Regions from separate parts of the Peribacillus sp. FSL K6-1552 genome, predicted to be linked through region 1. Evidence: riboswitches for the same ligand, from Rfam matches in the RefSeq annotation. Region 1 holds a riboswitch; each other region holds the start of a gene.

Region 1 (6,325 bases):
AATTTTAAATATTTTGTAGATACATAGGCTTTTTTTCCATTGTACCGAATTTCCGACCAGCCGGATTTTGTTTTCGAATAAACGGTTACGGCTTTCCCTTTCTCCAACGATCCTACTTTTTTATAGCTGGTGCTGGGGCCACTTCTAACAGTTAAAGGGGAACCCTTCGTATTTACCGTGGCATTTTCTGTAGTGGCTGCTGAGACTGAGTCGATTTTTATCAGTAAAAAAGAGATGCATGTAAAAGTTAATGCGACAGCAAGGACAATCTTAGTGAAATTCTTGAATAGCATTCAATTACCACCTTTGTATAATTTTTACATTATCTATTATATAAGTAGGTGGATTAATTAGAAAGTGAATTTTTTATTTCAAAAGTTAAAGAGGAGAAAAAAATGAAAATTGGTTTAGTACGACACTTTAAGGTGGCACATGAATTCCCAACTGGAAAATATGTGACGGCGGATGATATGAATCAATGGTTTAAGGATTATGATGTAGCAGATATTATTTATGGGACAACTTTATTGGACGATGAGGAATGGAAGAGATGTTATTGCAGCGATATGTCGAGAGCAGTGAAGACGGCTGAGCATATCTATCCTGGTGAGGTTAATCAGATGGAGGAACTTCGGGAAATACCATCTCCACCTCTTAACGGGAATGTGAAGCTGCCATTCATACTTTGGGCCATTTGGATTCGCTGTTGCTCGGTAGTTAACAAGCAGACGAGAGCGGAGATTAAGATTGCTGAGAAACGGATCAATAAAGTATTGGACGAGCTTCTCGCAAAAGGAGAGCAGGATGTGTTGATTGTGAGTCATGCTGCTCTCATGGTATATATGAGGAAAGAGCTGATCCGACGGGGATTCGCAGGTCCAAAGTTTAAGATTGCTAGTAATGGAAAGTTGTATGTGTTCGAAAGAAAATAAGGAAAAACTCGCATGTGAACTTTTTTAAGTTTTCATGAGCAAATAGGGTAAGCCTTTTGATATTTCAAAGAAAGATGAAGGCATTTTACCGATAGTTATTCTTTTTCTAATGGTTGTGGTTTATTATTGTAATAGTGTAATTTTTTCGAATTCAATGGTAGGGAAAAGAGGGTGAGCATTTTGGTAAAGGCAGTTTTTTTTGATTTAGATGATACGTTACTTTGGGATCAGAAGAGTGTGAAAGAGGCTTTTATAGCGACTTGCGAATTGGCTATGGCGAAATATGATTTGAATGTTGACGAGTTTGAGGAAGCAGTACGGAAAGAAGCACGTGAGCTTTATTCTTCTTATGATACATATGAATTTACGCAAATGATCGGTATCAACCCGTTTGAAGGACTTTGGGGTAATTTTCGAGATGATCATGATGAATTCCGTAAGATGGCCGAGATTGTACCAGCTTATCGGAAAGAGGCATGGACAAGAGGCTTGAATGCATTAGGGATAGATGACCCGGCATTTGGTCTTGAGCTAGCAGAACGTTTCCCTGCTGAGAGACGGAAAAAACCATTTATTTATGAAGAAACATTCCAGGTGTTAGATGAGTTAAAAGGGAAGTACAAATTGTTATTGCTGACGAATGGTTCGCCTGAGCTTCAAAATACGAAGCTTGAGATCACGCCTGAGTTAGTTCCTTATTTCGATCAAATCGTTATTTCCGGCGCGTTTGGACGTGGGAAACCGGATGCTTCTATTTTCGAGCATGCATTAGAAATCATGGAGCTTGATAAGGATGAAGTATTAATGGTCGGCGACAATTTAATGACGGATATCCTTGGTGCATCACGTGCAGGCATTAAATCGGTTTGGATAAACCGTCATGATAAGGAACGGAATGAAGTTATCCCTAATTATGAAATCATGCATTTAGAGGAGCTTTTTCCTATCCTTGAGAGTCTAAATAAATAACGGATATATCCCCTTCAAGTAGTAAGTTCCAAAAGACTTAACTTGGAGGGGATTTTATTTAATTCAAAACATGGCATTAAAATAATAGGTCTTTGAATTTATTTACAAACCAAAATGGATGGTATATAGTTACCTTGTAATAATTAATATTATTCAGACTAGGGGTGTCCAATAAAAGTTGGGCTGAGAGAGAAGCGTGTTAAAGCTTCTTAACCCTCAGGACCTGATCTGGTTCATACCAGCGTGGGGAAGTTAGAATCTACTATTCAATGACATTTAATTTGGTCATTTCTGTAGTCATACTAACTTTAGCCGGGTCTTAAATATGAGACCTGGCTTTTTCGTGCGAAAATGGATTGGATTTTGTCCTTTTTAATCTAACTTAAAAAGGAGAAATGAAATCATGAGTAATTCAGTAAATGACATGAACGTTTCAATTATGTCCAATTTTGCAGGAAGTAAAAAAGTTTATGTAGAGGGGTCTAGACCTGATATAAAAGTTCCTATGCGTGAAATTAAACTAAGTCCCACAACAGGAGCATTTGGTGAAGAGGAAAATTTACCTCTACGCGTTTATGATACTAGCGGTTTCTATACGGATTCTGAGTATTCTATTGATATTCGTAAAGGTCTTGACCCTATTAGACGCAACTGGGTTCTTGAACGGGAAGACGTTGAAGAGTATGTGGGGCGTGAAATAAAACCCGAAGATAATGGTTATAAAAAAGTTGAGTCTCATTCCAAAGCAGAAGTTTTTCCGGGATTGATACGAAATCCTTTGCGTGCAAAGAAGGGGAGAAACATAACCCAACTCCATTATGCTCGTAAAGGTATCATTACCCCAGAAATGGAGTTTATTTCGATTAGAGAAAGTGTTTCCGCTGAGTTTGTACGAGATGAAGTAGCTAGCGGGCGGGCCATTATACCGGCTAATATTAACCATCCTGAAAGTGAGCCGATGATTATCGGACGTAATTTTCATGTGAAAATAAATGCGAATATTGGGAATTCAGCGGTTAGTTCATCCATCGAAAATGAAGTAGAAAAAATGACTTGGGCCACTCGCTGGGGAGCCGATAACATCATGGATCTCTCTACCGGAAAAAATATACACACAACCCGTGAATGGATTATTAGAAATTCGCCTGTACCTGTTGGAACAGTACCGATTTATCAAGCGCTTGAAAAAGTAGATGGAGTCGCTGAAAATTTAACATGGGAGGTTTTTCGGGATACTTTAATTGAGCAGGCTGAGCAAGGTGTTGATTACTTTACCATACATGCTGGTGTGCTTCTGCGATATATCCCATTAACAGCAAAGCGGATGACGGGAATTGTTTCCCGGGGGGGATCTATTATGGCTCAATGGTGTCTGGCTCATCATGAAGAAAGCTTCCTCTATACCCATTTTGAAGAAATCTGTGAAATCATGAAAGCATATGATGTATCTTTCTCATTAGGAGATGGGCTTCGTCCGGGATCTATTGCAGATGCAAACGATGAAGCGCAATTTGCGGAATTGGAAACATTGGGTGAACTAACAAAGATTGCTTGGAAACATGATGTACAAGTTATGGTTGAGGGACCCGGTCACGTTCCAATGCATTTGATTAAAGAAAATATGGATAAGCAATTGGAAGTCTGTCAAGAAGCCCCATTCTATACACTGGGACCCCTGACAACTGATATAGCTCCTGGCTACGATCATATTACTTCTGCGATTGGGGCTGCCATGATTGGCTGGTTTGGAACTGCGATGCTTTGTTATGTGACACCGAAAGAGCACCTTGGACTTCCAAATAAAGAGGATGTTCGAATAGGGGTTATTACGTATAAAATTGCAGCCCATGCTGCTGACCTAGCAAAAGGCCATCCTAATGCTCAAAAACGAGATGATGCCCTTTCAAAAGCAAGGTTCGAATTTCGTTGGAGAGATCAGTTTAATCTATCGCTCGATCCAGAAAGAGCCGTTGAATATCATGATGAAACTCTACCTGCTGAGGGTGCCAAAACAGCTCACTTTTGTTCAATGTGCGGTCCTAAATTCTGCAGCATGAGAATCTCACAAGATATTCGTGATTTAGCTAAAGAAAAAGGGCTTGGTTTTGAGTCTGTAATCGATGAAGGCCTGAAAGAAAAAGCGAATGAATTTAGAAACACAGACGGAAAAATCTATCAATAATGTGGACGAAAAGGAGAATTCGATGAATCGAGTAATCCAGATTAAAGTTGAAATGAAACAGTTGGAAAATCAGCTGGATCAGCTAAAAAAAGAGCTGAGTATTTTTCGGGAAAATTGTAATCATGAATTTGTGAAAAATGATTATATACAAGAATGCACAAAGTGCCACTTAATTGAGAGTCTGCAATGGTAGAGATTTTTGGATCCTGGGTATTCTAGTAAGAAGAAAATCAGCAAATTTAAAGAGCTACTTTAATGTTCCTTAAGATTATTAAGTATGAAGGGGAAGAGGGACTAACAATCCTTTTTCCTTATTTTTCGTATGCACCGAATTAGATTTTGAATTCCCAAAGATACCCAAGATATTCCCTCTTCCTTTTACAAGTATAAGTTACCTCAGGTACTTTCCTTTATCCTAGTATGTCCTTCATTTCTTAGTAATAATGTTAGTCAAAAAAAACAATACAATTATTATGAAGAGCGTGGCTTATTAGTTTTCATGGAAGAGTTTATATTGAATAATCCTGTTGGGTTTTAACATACTAAACTTGTTCGCATCATTGATAAAACGAGGAGGGAAATAAAATGCAAAACCAAAATCAACAAGGTCAAGTACACCAGAACATGCAAACGGGTGCTATTCCCCCACAAATGAATCACGGTGGTCATGAAGTATTTGATGTACATGAAGTGTTGTCGGGAACGATTGGTACTTTAAACACTTATATGCTTTTGCGTCAGCATGTACAGGATCAAGAATTACTGGACATTCTGGATCGTCAATATCAGTTCATCCAAGATGAATATAACCTTTCATTAGAGTGCTTTCAATCTGGCCAAGACCCATCCAAACGAACACAGAGCTACAAAATGAATCAAGGGAACGATTTTATATATGGATTGACACCAACTCAGCCAAAGAAACCTTTGCAATCCATATCGGAAATTACGGATGAATGCATTTCAGGCTTGATGCTTGGGGCAGTGAAGTCTGCTGCTTCTTTAAAAGCAATGTCTGCACTTGAAATTACAAACCCAGTTGTGCGTCGCGTATTTGCAGATTCTATTCCGAACTGCATTGAAATGGCATATGAGATTTCGATATATCAGAACAAACATCATTACTACCAAGTTCCACAGCTTGCACAGCAGGATATGCAACAAATGTTGAATTCATATTCACCTGCACAAGGAAACAACAACGTAAGCCATTAATTAAAAAACTAACAAATTTATTCCGACCAGTTAGATAACTATAGCAATTTATTAAGGGATAGGACTAAGCACCGTAAGTCCTATCCCTTCAATAATTTTAACCAGTGTTGTTTCCTTATTATTGTTTCATCTGATTTATTTCCTGAACACAATTTTGGACAAGAGTTACAGCCTGGTTTATAGTTGCTCCTCCTCCAAATGCTGCCGTCACTCCGATTTCTTCCAGGATTTCTTGTTCTGAACATCCTTAATCAAGGCATATCCGTAAAAACACCGATTCAGCTTTACAATCGTGAAGAGAGTTTCTGTAGTATTATTAGCTTGAAATTCCAAATTCCATTCAGCGCCATCCCTAATAATCTTTCATCAAAAATTAGTATGAACTAAACAAGAAATGATTAATCAAAAACGATGGAGTTATTGAGAATGAATAGCCCGTTAGATCACGTGTAGATGTACTAATACATATACATAAGGATATTCTGTTGCATCGCCACATACAGCTCATTTGTATAGAGCATCCATAGACCGCAAGGCACTCCAGAATAGTTGAAGACTAAAATATGGACAAAGTATAATGAAATATGTAAAGAGTTAAGATACCTTTTTGCAGAGTCTAACTTAAGGGGGGAAATCGTAATGAATGAACTGAACGCATTATTCCGAAAAAGAATAGGGCTGCTGGAACATGAAAAAGTGACTTTTGAAAAATTAGATGAAATTCTTGAAAAGACAGCGAAAACAATTCCCTTTGAAAACTTATCCATCATGGCATCTCATCTTAGTGACATCAACAAAGAAAATATCATGAACAAAGTTCTCGTGAGAAACGAGGGGGGACTTTGTTATGAATTGAATACGGCGCTTTATTTTTTCCTAGTGGAAAATGACTTTGACGTTTTCTTAGTTCGCGGCGTAATTTACACTCAAGGGTGGATGACCATAGGTAGAACCCATGTCGCCATTCTATTAAATCATGAAGGTCAAACTTATTTAGTCGATACGGGATTTGGAGGGAATTTGCCTT
Region 2 (6,325 bases), 700 kb from region 1:
AACTAAAAAAGCTTGTGTTACCGCATAAGCAGGTCCCAATAAAACGGCTGTCATGACATTTGCCAGATGCTGAATCGGAAAGATTTTTGCAAATCCGGCCGGGATGAAAATGAATGAACTAGTTATGGTAGTAATGGCCGTGATCATGGCAGTCAACGTCATTTTCTTGATTGGATTCATCATCATGCCAACATCCTACAGTGGCCAATCCTGCTCATTTTGAACCATATCCCAGAATAAATATTCATAACGGGAAGTCACCAAAAAATGCTTCTCTAATCTAAGAAGTTCCTTTTCAGGCATGCCTTCTGTTAACTCTTCCAACAAAGCAATCAGCCATTTGTGTGCTTCACCGAATTCAGGAGACGAATATGATTTAATCCAATCAGCATAGCGATTGTTTTCTAATGCTTCACCATTTTGTTCTTTTAATAGCAAACCGATCTCATAATAATCCCAAGCGCATGGAAGGAGGCAGGCGATCAGGTCGGCCAAAGTCCCATTTTGGGCTGCATTTAGCATGTAACCCGTATAAGCTAGAGTGGTTGGAGTAGGTTCTGTATTTTCCAATTCGATTGAGCTGATTCCGAATTCCAAAGCATAATGTCGATGGATATCCATTTCTACTTGAAGGGTTTCATTCAAAATACTTGCAAACTTAGCCATGGTTTCGAGATTATGAGCTTTGATGACTCCTAACGCAAAGAGTTTGGAATAATCCATAAGATAGATATAGTCCTGCTTTAGGTAATAGGCAAATTTCTTTTCTGAAAGCGTCCCATCTCCAATCGCCTGAACAAAGGGATGTGTATGGTTCCTTTTCCAGATTCCTTTTGCCCGTTCATGAAGTCTATCACTGAAGGTTTCTAATTTTGTATTCTCCATGGTACATCCTCCTTGAAATTTAAAATTTACTAAAATTGTAAAGTGTGCATACACTATCTGATCAACAAAAAAACCGCTCTCTGAAAGAAAGCGGCTGTTACCGAGGAAGAAGCAAATTCCTTCTTACAGCCTGCTTCCCTCCGCTGGTATGACCAGATCAGGTGCAAAGGGTTTGATTCTCAGCAAAAGTGCTCCCCTAGCAGTCTAATTATTCACTTTTTCCATCTAAAAAAAAAACCGCTCCTGAAAAACGGAGCGGGGCAGATGGATAAAGTCCTGTGTTTAAGACGATATCATCCACTTCCCTCCGCCGGTATGATCCGGTTCAGGTTCAAAGGGTCCGGAACAAATTCCATCTCAGTCTTAAAAAGACTCCCCTAGTGGTGTGAATGTATGTAATTACTGACATCATATCAGAAAGCCAGGAAATTGCAACCCAATTTGAATGGGGTCTATAGAGAATACCTATCAAAAAAAGGGAGAACCATGTGATTGACTTTTGAAGAATATTGGGATAAAATCATGTCTACATCATTTATATATTGAATTCTTATCCAGAGAGGTGGAGGGACTTGGCCCAAAGAAACCTCGGCAGCAGACCCATTTTGGGAACTGTGCTACATCCAACAAGCATACGCTTGGAAGATAAGAAGAGCCGAACGGACAACTGTAAGCCTCTTCTTGAATTAGAAGAGGCTTTTATTTTTGTGAAATAACGTTTAGTAACATAATAGAAAAGATATAATTTGGTGAAAATGAAACCTGTTACTACAATTTAGCTCATATGAAAGCGGGCTGATGAAGACAAGGAAAGGAGCCATTTACATGGCAGAATTATTTAAGAGAATTGAACAGAGGAAGGCATTGCTGATTGAAGAGTTATTAGCGAATGGAGTTTATAAAACCTCTGATGAAAGACATCTTTATGATGTTCCTTTAAAAGTGCTTGAAGATGAATATAAGATTGTTATAAATAGACCTAATATCGAGTCTCCTTCAGAGTGGATGACATAGTAAGAGTTCTTAAAATACTTTACTATCTTAAAATATTATTTAATCTGATGAATATTATTAAAGCATTCGCAGTGTACATGAGTGAATGCTTTTTTATATTTGTCTAGAATATAAAATGTCACAAAAAAGACACAAACAGGGAGTAGAATAGGCTTTTTGTCACATTTATTTTGTGGAATAACACATTTTAATTTCCATATATGGTTGATTTTAACTACTTATTTCCTTATCATAAAAGGTGTAAGAAAATTGAATAAATAGGAAGTGACTATAGATGCCCCCACAGATAACCGTAGAAAGAATAGAAGAAAAGAGACGGGAAATGATTAAATTGGCAGCTGATTATGGTTTTACAAGCCTTCTAACTGTTCAAGCAAGTCAAGAATTGGATTCGCTGTTAAATGCTATAACAAATAAAAGAAAATCAGAATATTTTTTGCTTAAGAAATTTTATAGTGACTTTTAAATTTCGTCAGTGACTTTAAAATAGATTCCTTCATTTAAACTAAAAAAGGCTACTGCTGAATGAAGGCAATAGCTTTTAAGTAATGAAATTCAAATATTAACACGCTTACCAAGGATTACTAAATCTCGTTCAATACCATCTAGCTCGGCAACTTGAGGTAAATGCGCCCATTCTTCAAAACCGAATTTAGAAAACAGTCTTATGCTCGGTGTATTGTGAGCAAATATAAAACCAAGTAGTGTCTTAACTCCTAATTTTGGACTCACTTCAATTGCCTTTTGAATCGAAATTTGTCCAATTCCTTTTCCCCGGAAATAATCATCAATATATATGCTGATCTCGGCAGTGGAATCATAGGCTGGCCTACCATAGAAAGATTGAAAACTCATCCATCCAGCAGTTTTTCCTTCGAATGTAATAATATAAAGCGGTCGTTTTTCTGAATGATGTTCCTCAAACCATTTAAGCCTCGATTGCACTGAAACAGGTTCTGTATCTGCAGTAACCATCCTTGAAGCAATAGTCGAATTATATATTTCGACTACTCTTGGTAAATCTGTTAGTTCTGCATCCCTAAACTCTATATACTGATCCATCATTTTAACTCCTATCCTTATTATGTATACAATCTCCAGAAACAGGGGATTCCCACCCTATTTATGAATAAAAGGAGGTTGACGAAAACCCGTTCCATTGAATGCATTTATTGTATCATACACTTTTTACAGTTTATCTGACAATTCATTTTTTTGCATGTTAAGTATGTTCATTTTTGGGGTAATTACAAGATAAAATACTTCATAGTAAATACATTACATAAGGAGAAACAAATGAAAAAAATAGTAGGTTTATTTGTAATTGTACTAGTTATTTGTTTTGCTGCATATAAGTTTCAGGCTTCAGAGTCGGAAGATGAGCAAGATGTGATGGCTTTTGGAGATTCGTTAACCTATGGAAAAGGTGATAAGGATGGGGAAGGTTATGTAGAAGGTCTGGAGGATGAATTGAATAACCCTGATTCTGAAAAAAAAGTCCGTTTTTGGAATTACGGTATTAAAGGCCAGGAAACAGATGGTGTCATTGATCAGCTTGAAGATAATCAAATTAACACGAAATTAGACAAAGCCGACACGTTTATTGTTTATATTGGAACAAACGACTTGATTAACAGTAATGGAGGTAACTTGAAAAAAATAAGTGATCAAAAAATAAATGATGGTAAACGAGAGTATATCGACCATCTAAATAAGATTCTTTCTACACTATTAAAGAAAAACAAAAAAGCGGATATACTTGTAGTTGGGCTGTATAATCCAAAAAAAGATGATCAACGACTTGAAAAGCACGTTCATGATTATAACCAATCAGTAAACGAGGTAGTAAACGAGGATAAAAGAATGATATTTATCCCTACAAATGATTTATTTGAAAATAAAAAGAAAAAAGAGTATTTCAGTGATAAAATTCATCCAAATGAAAAAGGGTATCAGCTCATTACCAATCGGATTTTAGAGAGCTATGATTTCAAATAAATTCAATAAAAGTGCACAGAAGCAATACTTCTGTACACATGGTTTATTATATATAAATCGGACCCTGTTTCATTGAAGGCGGTTGTGCAGTTGTTATGTAATAGCCGCCTTCAATTGAGGGAATTGCAAGTCATGAAGCTGCCTATATCTGCCGTTACTTGTCAATAACTGTTCATGCGTTCCTTTTTCATGGACACTGCCTTTTTCAAGAACGATTATTTGGTCAGCATTTTGAACGGTTGATAATCTATGCGCAATGACAATTGAAGTCCGATTTACTAATAAACGTGACAATGCTTCCTGGATTAAATGCTCGGATTCCGTATCTAATGCTGCTGTCGCTTCATCGAGAATGATGATTTGTGGATTCTTCAAAAGTGCCCTAGCAATGGCGATTCGCTGCTTTTGTCCTCCTGAAAGTTTGACGCCTCGCTCTCCAATTTGAGAATCATAACCATTCGGAAAGGCCCTGATAAAGTCATGAGCATTGGCTGCTTTAGCCGATTCAGTGATTTCATCATCTGTTGCATCAAGTTTTCCATAAACGATGTTATCACGGATTGAACCATTGAATAAAATGATATCCTGAGAAACAATCCCCATTTGGCTACGTATAGATTTCAGCGACACATCACGGATATCAAGACCGTCCATTTTGATTGTTCCTTGTTGTGGATCATAAAATCGGATTAATAGGTTTGTAATTGTCGATTTCCCTGCACCAGAAGAGCCGACGAGAGCTGTTATTTGACCAGCTTTCATCGTTAGGTTTAGATTGCTAAGAACCGGAACACTTTCATCATAAGCAAAATCAACTGATTGAAATTCAATTTGTTTTTTTATTGAAGGAAGCTCAATTGCATTTCCTTTGTCTCTGATTTCAGGTTGTGTTTCCATAATTTCTGTAATACGCTCAAAAGCTGCAGCTGACTGCTGGACAATGCTGATTACTCGGCTGAAATTGCGAACAGGACTCTGCAGTAATCTCAAATAGGCGAGGAAAGCTACTATTAATCCCACTGTAAATGCACCTTCCATCACTTGCCAAGCCCCAAACACAATAACAGCAACAAGACCAATATTGTTCAATAAATCGATAACCGGACCAAACATGGAGCGCAAGCGAACCGATTTAATGTTAGCTATCATGTTTTCATGATTACGTTCTGCGAAACGTTTCGATTCAAATTCTTCATTGGTAAAAGATTGAATGAGTCGCATTCCTGAGATAGAATCCTGTAACTGGTTGCTAACATCTCCTGCAGAACTTTGAACAGACCTAAACGACATTCGAATACGTTTTCCAAATACCCTTGTGATATAGAACATGAACGGGAATGTAAAAAGAAGGACAATGGTCAGTTTCCAATTAATGAAAAGCATATAGACTGCGACTGCAACAAAAGTTACCGTGTCTGTTACGACTTGGAGCATGCTTGAAGAGATGAGTTGTTGTAGTAAATTGACATCATTAGTTAGCCGTGACATTAAGTCACCCGTTCGGTTTTTATCAAAGAATTTCATATCCAGCCTTTGAATATGTTCATACATGCTATTCCGTAAATCCATAATCGCTTTTTGACCGACTTTGGAAACGATATAGCTGTTAAAGTAGTTTAGTAAAGCTAATAAAATAGCAGCTCCAAGAATTCCTGTGCCTACCCAAATCAAGGAGTCATATTTTTTTTCGGGAATGATTTTATCAATCGTATACTGAGTCAACTGTGGGATGGAGAACTCAAGCAAAGAAATGAACAACATTATACATAAAATCAAGGAAGAAAATTTCCATTTAGATGGGACACGATTAAACATTTGCCTGAGCATCGTCCAAATGCTTCCTTTGGAAGGCTTTGCATTAATGACGCTACGTCCTTTGTGGCTGAATGGGATATGTCCTCCGCTCATAACGATCACTCCTATTTTGACTATCTTTGATGAATTTTGAAAGTCATTTGTATTAGGTGAATAGTACCTTTATGACTATCATAGAGCTTTTCTAAAAATAGACAACTTTAAATCGGTTTTCTTCCTATCTAAAAGTGTTTTTATTTTACACCTTTATACAGAACATGGAATAATTGATGGAGTTTAACTAAGCTTTCGGGAGGAGATGCTAAAATGGAAGATAACAAAAAAATTAGGAAAGAACTTTTAGAAGCGGTTAACAATTTATCGGATGAACAGCTGAATGCCCATCCAGAAGAAGGCCGCTGGAGCATTATCCAGGTATTGAATCATCTATATTTAATGGAGCGAATGATAACAAAGAGAATTGCCGACAAGTTGAAAAGCGATGAGAGTATCCCTGCAGAAGATAAACCGATAGAGTATACTCTAAATCGTGAAGTGAAGGTCTCGGCCCCGCCATTTGTCATTCCATCAGAAGCATTTCAAACTTTGGACGAGGTTAAGAATAAATTGTCCG
Region 3 (6,325 bases), 1.8 Mb from region 1:
GCGGCCAGTAGATTTTAAAAAGTTCAGAAGGTAATGAGGGGGATGGAAACTAGTGAAATTGGATACGATTTTGAGTCAAGAATATGTGGAAAAATATCAATGTATTTGGCCAAATCGAACGATTTTAGATTATTTAAATGATGCGATAGAGAAGGATCCAGATAAAATAGCGATTATTGATAAAAAAAGCCGTTTTACTTACAAGGAACTCGGTAAGTTGGTTGATCGAATCGCTTTAGGCCTTTTGAATATAGGATTGGGAAAAGGAGATGTTATCTCTTTTCAACTGCCTAATTGGAATGAGTTCATTATCCTTCATTATGCGGTTACAAGGATAGGCGCCATAAGCAATCCCTTAATTCCGATTTATCGTGATCGAGAAATTGGCTATATGGTCGAAATGGCAGAGTCTAAAATGATCGTTGTTCCAGATAGTTTCCGAGGTTTTTATTATCCTGCCATGATTGAGAGGCTAAGCCATAAATGGCCTTCATTAGAACATATTTATGTGATAGGGGACGAAGTGCCGAATGGAATGAAATCTTTCTCTTCTTTGCTTGAGGAACCTTGGGAAGAGCGGATGGATGCATCCATTTTGGATGAAATCATACATGACCCAAATGATGTTACCGAAATTATCTTTACATCGGGAACGACGGGGAGTCCAAAGGGAGTCATGCATACACATAATACTCTTTGTGTATCAACGAATTACTGGATTGACCATTTACATTTAACATCCGATGACGTCCTATTCATGGCGTCAACATTTGCTCATCAAACTGGATTTGGTTATGGGGTGAGGCTACCAACTCATTTTGGGGGTACAGGTGTTTATCAAGACGTTTGGAATCCTAATGAATTTATTGAATGGATTGAGAAGGAGAAGATAACGTTTACAGCGGGTGCGACTCCCTTTCTGCAAGATATGATTCAAATGGAGGGAATAAAAACGTACAATCTTAACTCATTCCGAGTCTTTGTAGCTTTAGGCGCCCCGATTCCAAGGCAGTTGGTGAAAGAAGCGGCGGAAAAAGTACGGTTCAAAATATTGTCAGGATGGGGACAAACAGAAGATGGCCTAGTGACCTTGACGAGACTCGAAGATTCAGCAGAAAAACTGACAAATACCGATGGGGCTCCATTTCCGGAAATGGAGTTGAAAGTAGTGAATTTTGAAGGAAAGATCTGCGCTCCAAATGAAGAAGGTGATTTACTTGCTAGGGGTCCTGCCCTATTTGTCGGGTATTTGAAGAGGATTGATGACACCATTGCAGAACATAAGGACGGATGGTTCATTACCGGTGATCGAGCAATTATGGATGAAGAAGGATATATCCGGATTTCTGGAAGAAACAAAGACATTATCATTCGTGGAGGTGAAAATATTCCAGTCGCTTACGTAGAAAACGTATTATATGAACACCCGGATATTTCAAGCGTGCAGGTCGTTGCTGTACCAGATGTCAGGCTTCAGGAAAAAGCATGTGCATGTATCAGCGTAAGACCAGGGAAGAGCCCGATTACAATGGAATCATTAAAGAAATTTCTTTATGAAAAAGGTTTGGCCAAACAATATTGGCCAGAACAACTTGAAATCATGGATGATTTTCCGCGTACTCCTAGCGGGAAAATCCAGAAGTTCCGTCTTCGGGAAATGATAAACGAAAAGATACAAGACAAAATATAGGACCAGTTAATGTAACCAGATAGCAATTTCATGATAAAAATGGAGGGATTTATGATGAATAAACGAGTAGCATTTATCACTGGAGCAGGAAGCGGAATTGGTAGAGAGATTGCTAAAACATTAGCCTCTCGAAATATGAACATTGTTGTGGCCGATATCAATAGTAAAAACGCAGAAGAAACTGTCTCTTTAATTGAGCAAGCGGGTTATGAAGCTAAGGCCGTCTATTGTGATGTAACGAGTTTAGAGAGTGTGAAAAAAGCAGTTGAAGAATCAGTGAGCTTTTATCAAAAGATTGATGTATTGGTTAATAATGCAGGATGGGACAAAGTAGAACCATTCCTAAAAAGTGATCCAAGCACTTGGAAAAGGATTATCGATATTAATTTACTGGGTCAAGTTCATACTTGTAAGGAAATTTTACCGCTTATGATTGAAAGCGGTTACGGAAAGGTAGTCAATATTGCGTCGGATGCAGCAAGAATCGGATCTAGCGGTGAGGCAGTCTATTCGGCTGCTAAGGGTGGGGTCATTGCGTTCACGAAAACAATAGCAAGAGAAATGGCACGTCATAAGCTTAACATCAATTGTATTGCGCCAGGTCCAGCTGACACGCCTTTATTTCAAGAAATTGGTTCTTACAATGAAGGAATAGCTGGAGCTTTGGAGAAAGCGATTCCGTTCCGACGTTTAGCTCAACCAGAAGATATTGCCGGTGCTGTGGCCTATTTTGTTTCGGAAGAAGCAGGATATGTAACTGGGCAAACTCTTTCCGTCAATGGCGGCTTAACCATGGTTTGACTTTATGAAACTGATTAAATGGTAATCACAAAAAGTAAAACTATTGCCTGAAAATATTTCTTAGGATTTTTCATCACCCAGTGGGTCAAATAGGTTGATTTTGTTTGATTAGATAGCCATTTGTATTATTTCGAAGCTTAGGAGAATAGTATCCTCCTATATGTAAAAGAAATCGGGTTAAGGAATTATATCTATAACCAATAGAAGGGGGAGAAAATACCTTGAATTTTGAATTTTCAGACGATATAAAAGTTTTAAAACAAGGAATCCGAGAATTTATTGATAACGAAGTAGAACCACATGCCATGTTAATTGAAGAAAGCAATGAAATCCCAGAAATCATTATGGGGAAATCGAAAGAAATGGGACTGTTTGGCCTTAGTATTCCTGTAGAATATGGTGGGTTAGGCATTGATATGGTTGGGAAATGCGCCATTCTAGAGGAGTTGGGAAGAACACATAACGGTTATACAACAGTAATTGGCGGACATACGGGAATTGGCGGCGTTGGAATTGTAGAGATGGGAAATGAAGAACAAAAACGCAGATATTTACCTGACATGGCATCAGGTGAAAGAATTGGCGCTTTTGCTTTAACTGAACCAAGCGCAGGTTCACATGCCTCAAATCTGAAAACAACAGCGGTTAAAAAGGGAGAAAAGTATATCCTGAATGGAAGCAAACATTACATTACTAATGCTCCAATCGCAGATGTGTTTACTGTAATGGCTGTTACAGATCCTTCTAAGGGTGCAAAAGGAATCACATCTTTTATCGTCGAAAAAGACTCCCCAGGGTTTCAACTAGGGAAAATCGAACGGAAAATGGGCCTTCATGGTTCACATTCATCTGAAATTTTCTTTGAGGATTGCGAAGTTCCAGTTGAGAATGTATTGGGTGAAGAGGGGCAAGGGTATATGAATGCCCTGAAAATCTTGGCGAATGGACGTGCAGGAATGGCAGCACGAAACCTAGGGTCATGTGAAAAATTACTTGAGATGTCGATTGATTTTGCTCATATGAGAATTCAGTTCGACAAACCAATCTTCGAACAACAAATTATTCAGCATTACTTGGCAGATATGGCATTAGATACAGAAGCCCTTCGATCCATGACCTATCGCGTTGCCTGGATGGTTGATCAAAAAAAGAACGTCATTAAAAATGCGGCTATGGTCAAGTTACTTGGTTCAGAAACTTATAATCGTGTAGCTGATACGGCTCTCCAAATTCATGGAGGGATTGGTTACATTTCTGAATATCCCATTGAACGTTTTTATCGTGATGCACGTATTACGAGAATTTATGAAGGTACATCCGAAATCCAAAAGAATATCATAGCGGCTCAGCTTCATAAACAGTACCAACGATAATTAGGAAAGCAGGATTAATAGTAAAATAAACTTTGCTTAAGGTTAATAGAGAATATTTTTTATGTGATTAAGTTCGATTTCCAAAGAGTATGTTAGGCGATTTTTTATTTAACATATCGTTGGATTTTATACATTACTAAAAAAAAACTTTATTTAATAAGTTTGACAATTAGATATAACGTGTTAATATAAAGGCAAATGAACTAAATATACAATTTGTACCACTAGGGGTGCTTTACAGGTAAAAGTCAATTTTACCGCAGAAGCTGAGATTAAAGTATAACTTTAAGACCCTTAGAACCTGATCTGGTTTACACCAGCGTAGGGAAGTGGGGTCATGAAACAATACGTTTATGTATTATTTCAAGTACAACCACTTTCTTTACGTCGGTAAAGGAAGTGGTTTTTTATTTGCTCAAAAGAGGTGATTATAGGTTATCAATCATTATTTATCCAGTTTCATTGCTTAATAAAATACAAATTTGGAGGTATAAAAATGAAATTTTCAGAGGTCATTCGTAAAGAAGTAGATCATATTTGGGAAGCAAGCTTCAATCACCCGTTTGTTAGAGGAATTGGAGATGGCACATTGCCAGTAGAGTGTTTTCGTTTTTATGTCATGCAAGATGCATATTATTTATCTCATTTTGCTAGAGTTCAAGCTTTAGGTGCAGTCAAAGCAACAGATTTACATACAACTAGTCGACTAGCAAGCCATGCACAAGGAACATATGAAGCTGAATTAAAGCTTCATGAAAATTTTTCTGAGAGATTAGGTATTACAGAAGAAGAAAGGAAAAACTTTAAGCCCGCTCCTACTGCCTATGCCTACACATCCCATATGTATCGTGCCGCGTATTCTGGCCAATTAGGGGATGTGATTGCGGCCATCTTACCGTGTTACTGGTTGTACTATGAAATAGGTGAAAAACTGCAAGGGTGTATACCTGATGAGCCAATTTATCAAGAGTGGATTGCGGCATACGGAGGAGAATGGTTCCGTACGTTGGTAGAAGAACAAATCGCGAGACTTGATGAGATCGCTGAAAAAGTAACGGAAGAAGATAAAGAAAGAATGAAAGAGCATTTTATCCTTAGCAGTCAATATGAATACTCATTTTGGGAAATGGCTTATCGCTTAGAAACTTGGCCAGTGCATAAGGAAACATTAGAAGTATAAAGGAGATTGACAATGAGAAAAGGGTTGAAATTAACGGATATTTTAGTCACAATCGTGATTGCCGTCGCATTTGGAATAGTCTATATCCTTTGGGGTTCGATATATTATTCCGTTAAACCATTAGGGTTACATCTAGATCAATTAATTTATGGAATGTGGTTTATAGCAGGGCCCGTTGCCTTTTTAGTTATGAGGAAACCGGGTGTGGCTCTGTTGGCAGAAATCGCGGCAGCGTCCGGTGAATTCTTTTTAGGTTCACCGTGGGGATTAACCGTACTCTTATATGGAGTTGTACAAGGATTATTCGCGGAACTGGTGTTTATGGCGTTCAGGTATAAAAAGTTTAATATGTCGGTTGCTGTATTAGCGGCGATAGCTTCATGTGTAGGGTCGGTCCTCATGGATTTTGCATACGGAGAAATTGGTGCCCTCTCTCTTTGGAATTTACTATTATTTATGATTGCAAGATTTATCGGGTCAATTTTCTTTGCTGGTGTATTTGCTTACTATCTAGTAAAAGTATTAGAAGCAACAGGAGTAACTAATCTTGTTCGTCCAGTATCAAGTAAGGATTATGCTGCACTGGATCAAAAGTAGAGGTTGATAAGCATGGAACGAATAGCTCTTGTTGAAAAGTTAAGATTGAAGTTTCCCGGTGATGAGTCCTTGATATTCAAGGACTTATCCGTCTCGTTTGATAAAGGTGAAAAAGTTCTATTGTTGGGACCGTCCGGATGTGGAAAGTCTACACTTTTGCAAGTGTTAAGTGGGCTGATCCCACATTCCATTGAAGTCCCGATGAAAGCGAAAGAACTGGAGAGCCCTTCTTCATGGGGATATGTTTTTCAAGACCCAGATAGTCAGTTTTGTATGCCATTTGCAGATGAAGAAATTGCCTTCGTCCTTGAAAACCTTTCCGTTCCTAAGCAGCAAATGAATGAGAGGATTCACAATCATATCCGGCAGGTAGGATTACACTTAGATGATATCCATACAAGTATTGATACATTATCAGGCGGGATGAAACAGCGTTTAGCGATTGCGTCAGTATTGGCACTTGAACCTGAAGTGATATTTTTAGATGAACCAACCGCTATGCTTGATCCGGTTGGAACAAAAGAAATTTGGGATGTTTTAAAGGAAATTGGCAAAGACAAGACCGTTATTATCGTCGAACATAAAATTGACCATGTTTTAGAATTTATCGAACGAATAGTGCTTTTTAACGATAACGGTCAAATCATTGCTGATGGTCCCAAAGACATCATTCTTTCATTATAC

Evidence for each region. Region 1 has a riboswitch for thiamine pyrophosphate ahead of thiC (phosphomethylpyrimidine synthase ThiC). Riboswitches for the same ligand answer to the same signal wherever they lie in the genome.
Region 2: linked by a shared signal. The riboswitch ahead of tenA (thiaminase II) and the one ahead of thiC (phosphomethylpyrimidine synthase ThiC) in region 1 are both predicted to bind thiamine pyrophosphate.
Region 3: linked by a shared signal. The riboswitch ahead of tenA (thiaminase II) and the one ahead of thiC (phosphomethylpyrimidine synthase ThiC) in region 1 are both predicted to bind thiamine pyrophosphate.

Annotation. Positions count from the first base shown of each region.
Region 1 covers NZ_JBBOST010000001.1:803,996-810,320, forward strand. The annotation lists gene NST21_RS03850 (PdaC/SigV domain-containing protein) at 1-293, opposite strand, end outside; gene NST21_RS03855 (histidine phosphatase family protein) at 396-932, shown strand; gene NST21_RS03860 (HAD family hydrolase) at 1,113-1,901, shown strand; TPP riboswitch at 2,052-2,168, shown strand; gene thiC (phosphomethylpyrimidine synthase ThiC) at 2,302-4,083, shown strand; gene NST21_RS03870 (hypothetical protein) at 4,106-4,276, shown strand; gene NST21_RS03875 (spore coat protein) at 4,669-5,298, shown strand; partial or broken gene NST21_RS03880 (carboxymuconolactone decarboxylase family protein) at 5,417-5,545, opposite strand; gene NST21_RS03885 (arylamine N-acetyltransferase family protein) at 5,938-6,325, shown strand, end outside.
Region 2 covers NZ_JBBOST010000001.1:1,506,841-1,513,165, forward strand. The annotation lists gene thiW (energy coupling factor transporter S component ThiW) at 1-180, opposite strand, end outside; gene tenA (thiaminase II) at 196-885, opposite strand; TPP riboswitch at 1,004-1,093, opposite strand; TPP riboswitch at 1,171-1,274, opposite strand; SAM riboswitch class I at 1,433-1,537, shown strand; gene NST21_RS07295 (Fur-regulated basic protein FbpA) at 1,711-1,899, shown strand; gene NST21_RS07300 (aspartyl-phosphate phosphatase Spo0E family protein) at 2,174-2,365, shown strand; gene NST21_RS07305 (GNAT family N-acetyltransferase) at 2,455-2,961, opposite strand; gene NST21_RS07310 (DUF459 domain-containing protein) at 3,196-3,897, shown strand; gene NST21_RS07315 (ABC transporter ATP-binding protein) at 3,991-5,805, opposite strand; gene NST21_RS07320 (DinB family protein) at 6,019-6,325, shown strand, end outside.
Region 3 covers NZ_JBBOST010000001.1:2,608,327-2,614,651, forward strand. The annotation lists gene menB (1,4-dihydroxy-2-naphthoyl-CoA synthase) at 1-34, shown strand, start outside; gene NST21_RS12655 (AMP-binding protein) at 53-1,690, shown strand; gene NST21_RS12660 (glucose 1-dehydrogenase) at 1,745-2,491, shown strand; gene NST21_RS12665 (acyl-CoA dehydrogenase family protein) at 2,713-3,864, shown strand; TPP riboswitch at 4,081-4,209, shown strand; gene tenA (thiaminase II) at 4,361-5,044, shown strand; gene NST21_RS12675 (ECF transporter S component) at 5,057-5,641, shown strand; gene NST21_RS12680 (ABC transporter ATP-binding protein) at 5,654-6,325, shown strand, end outside.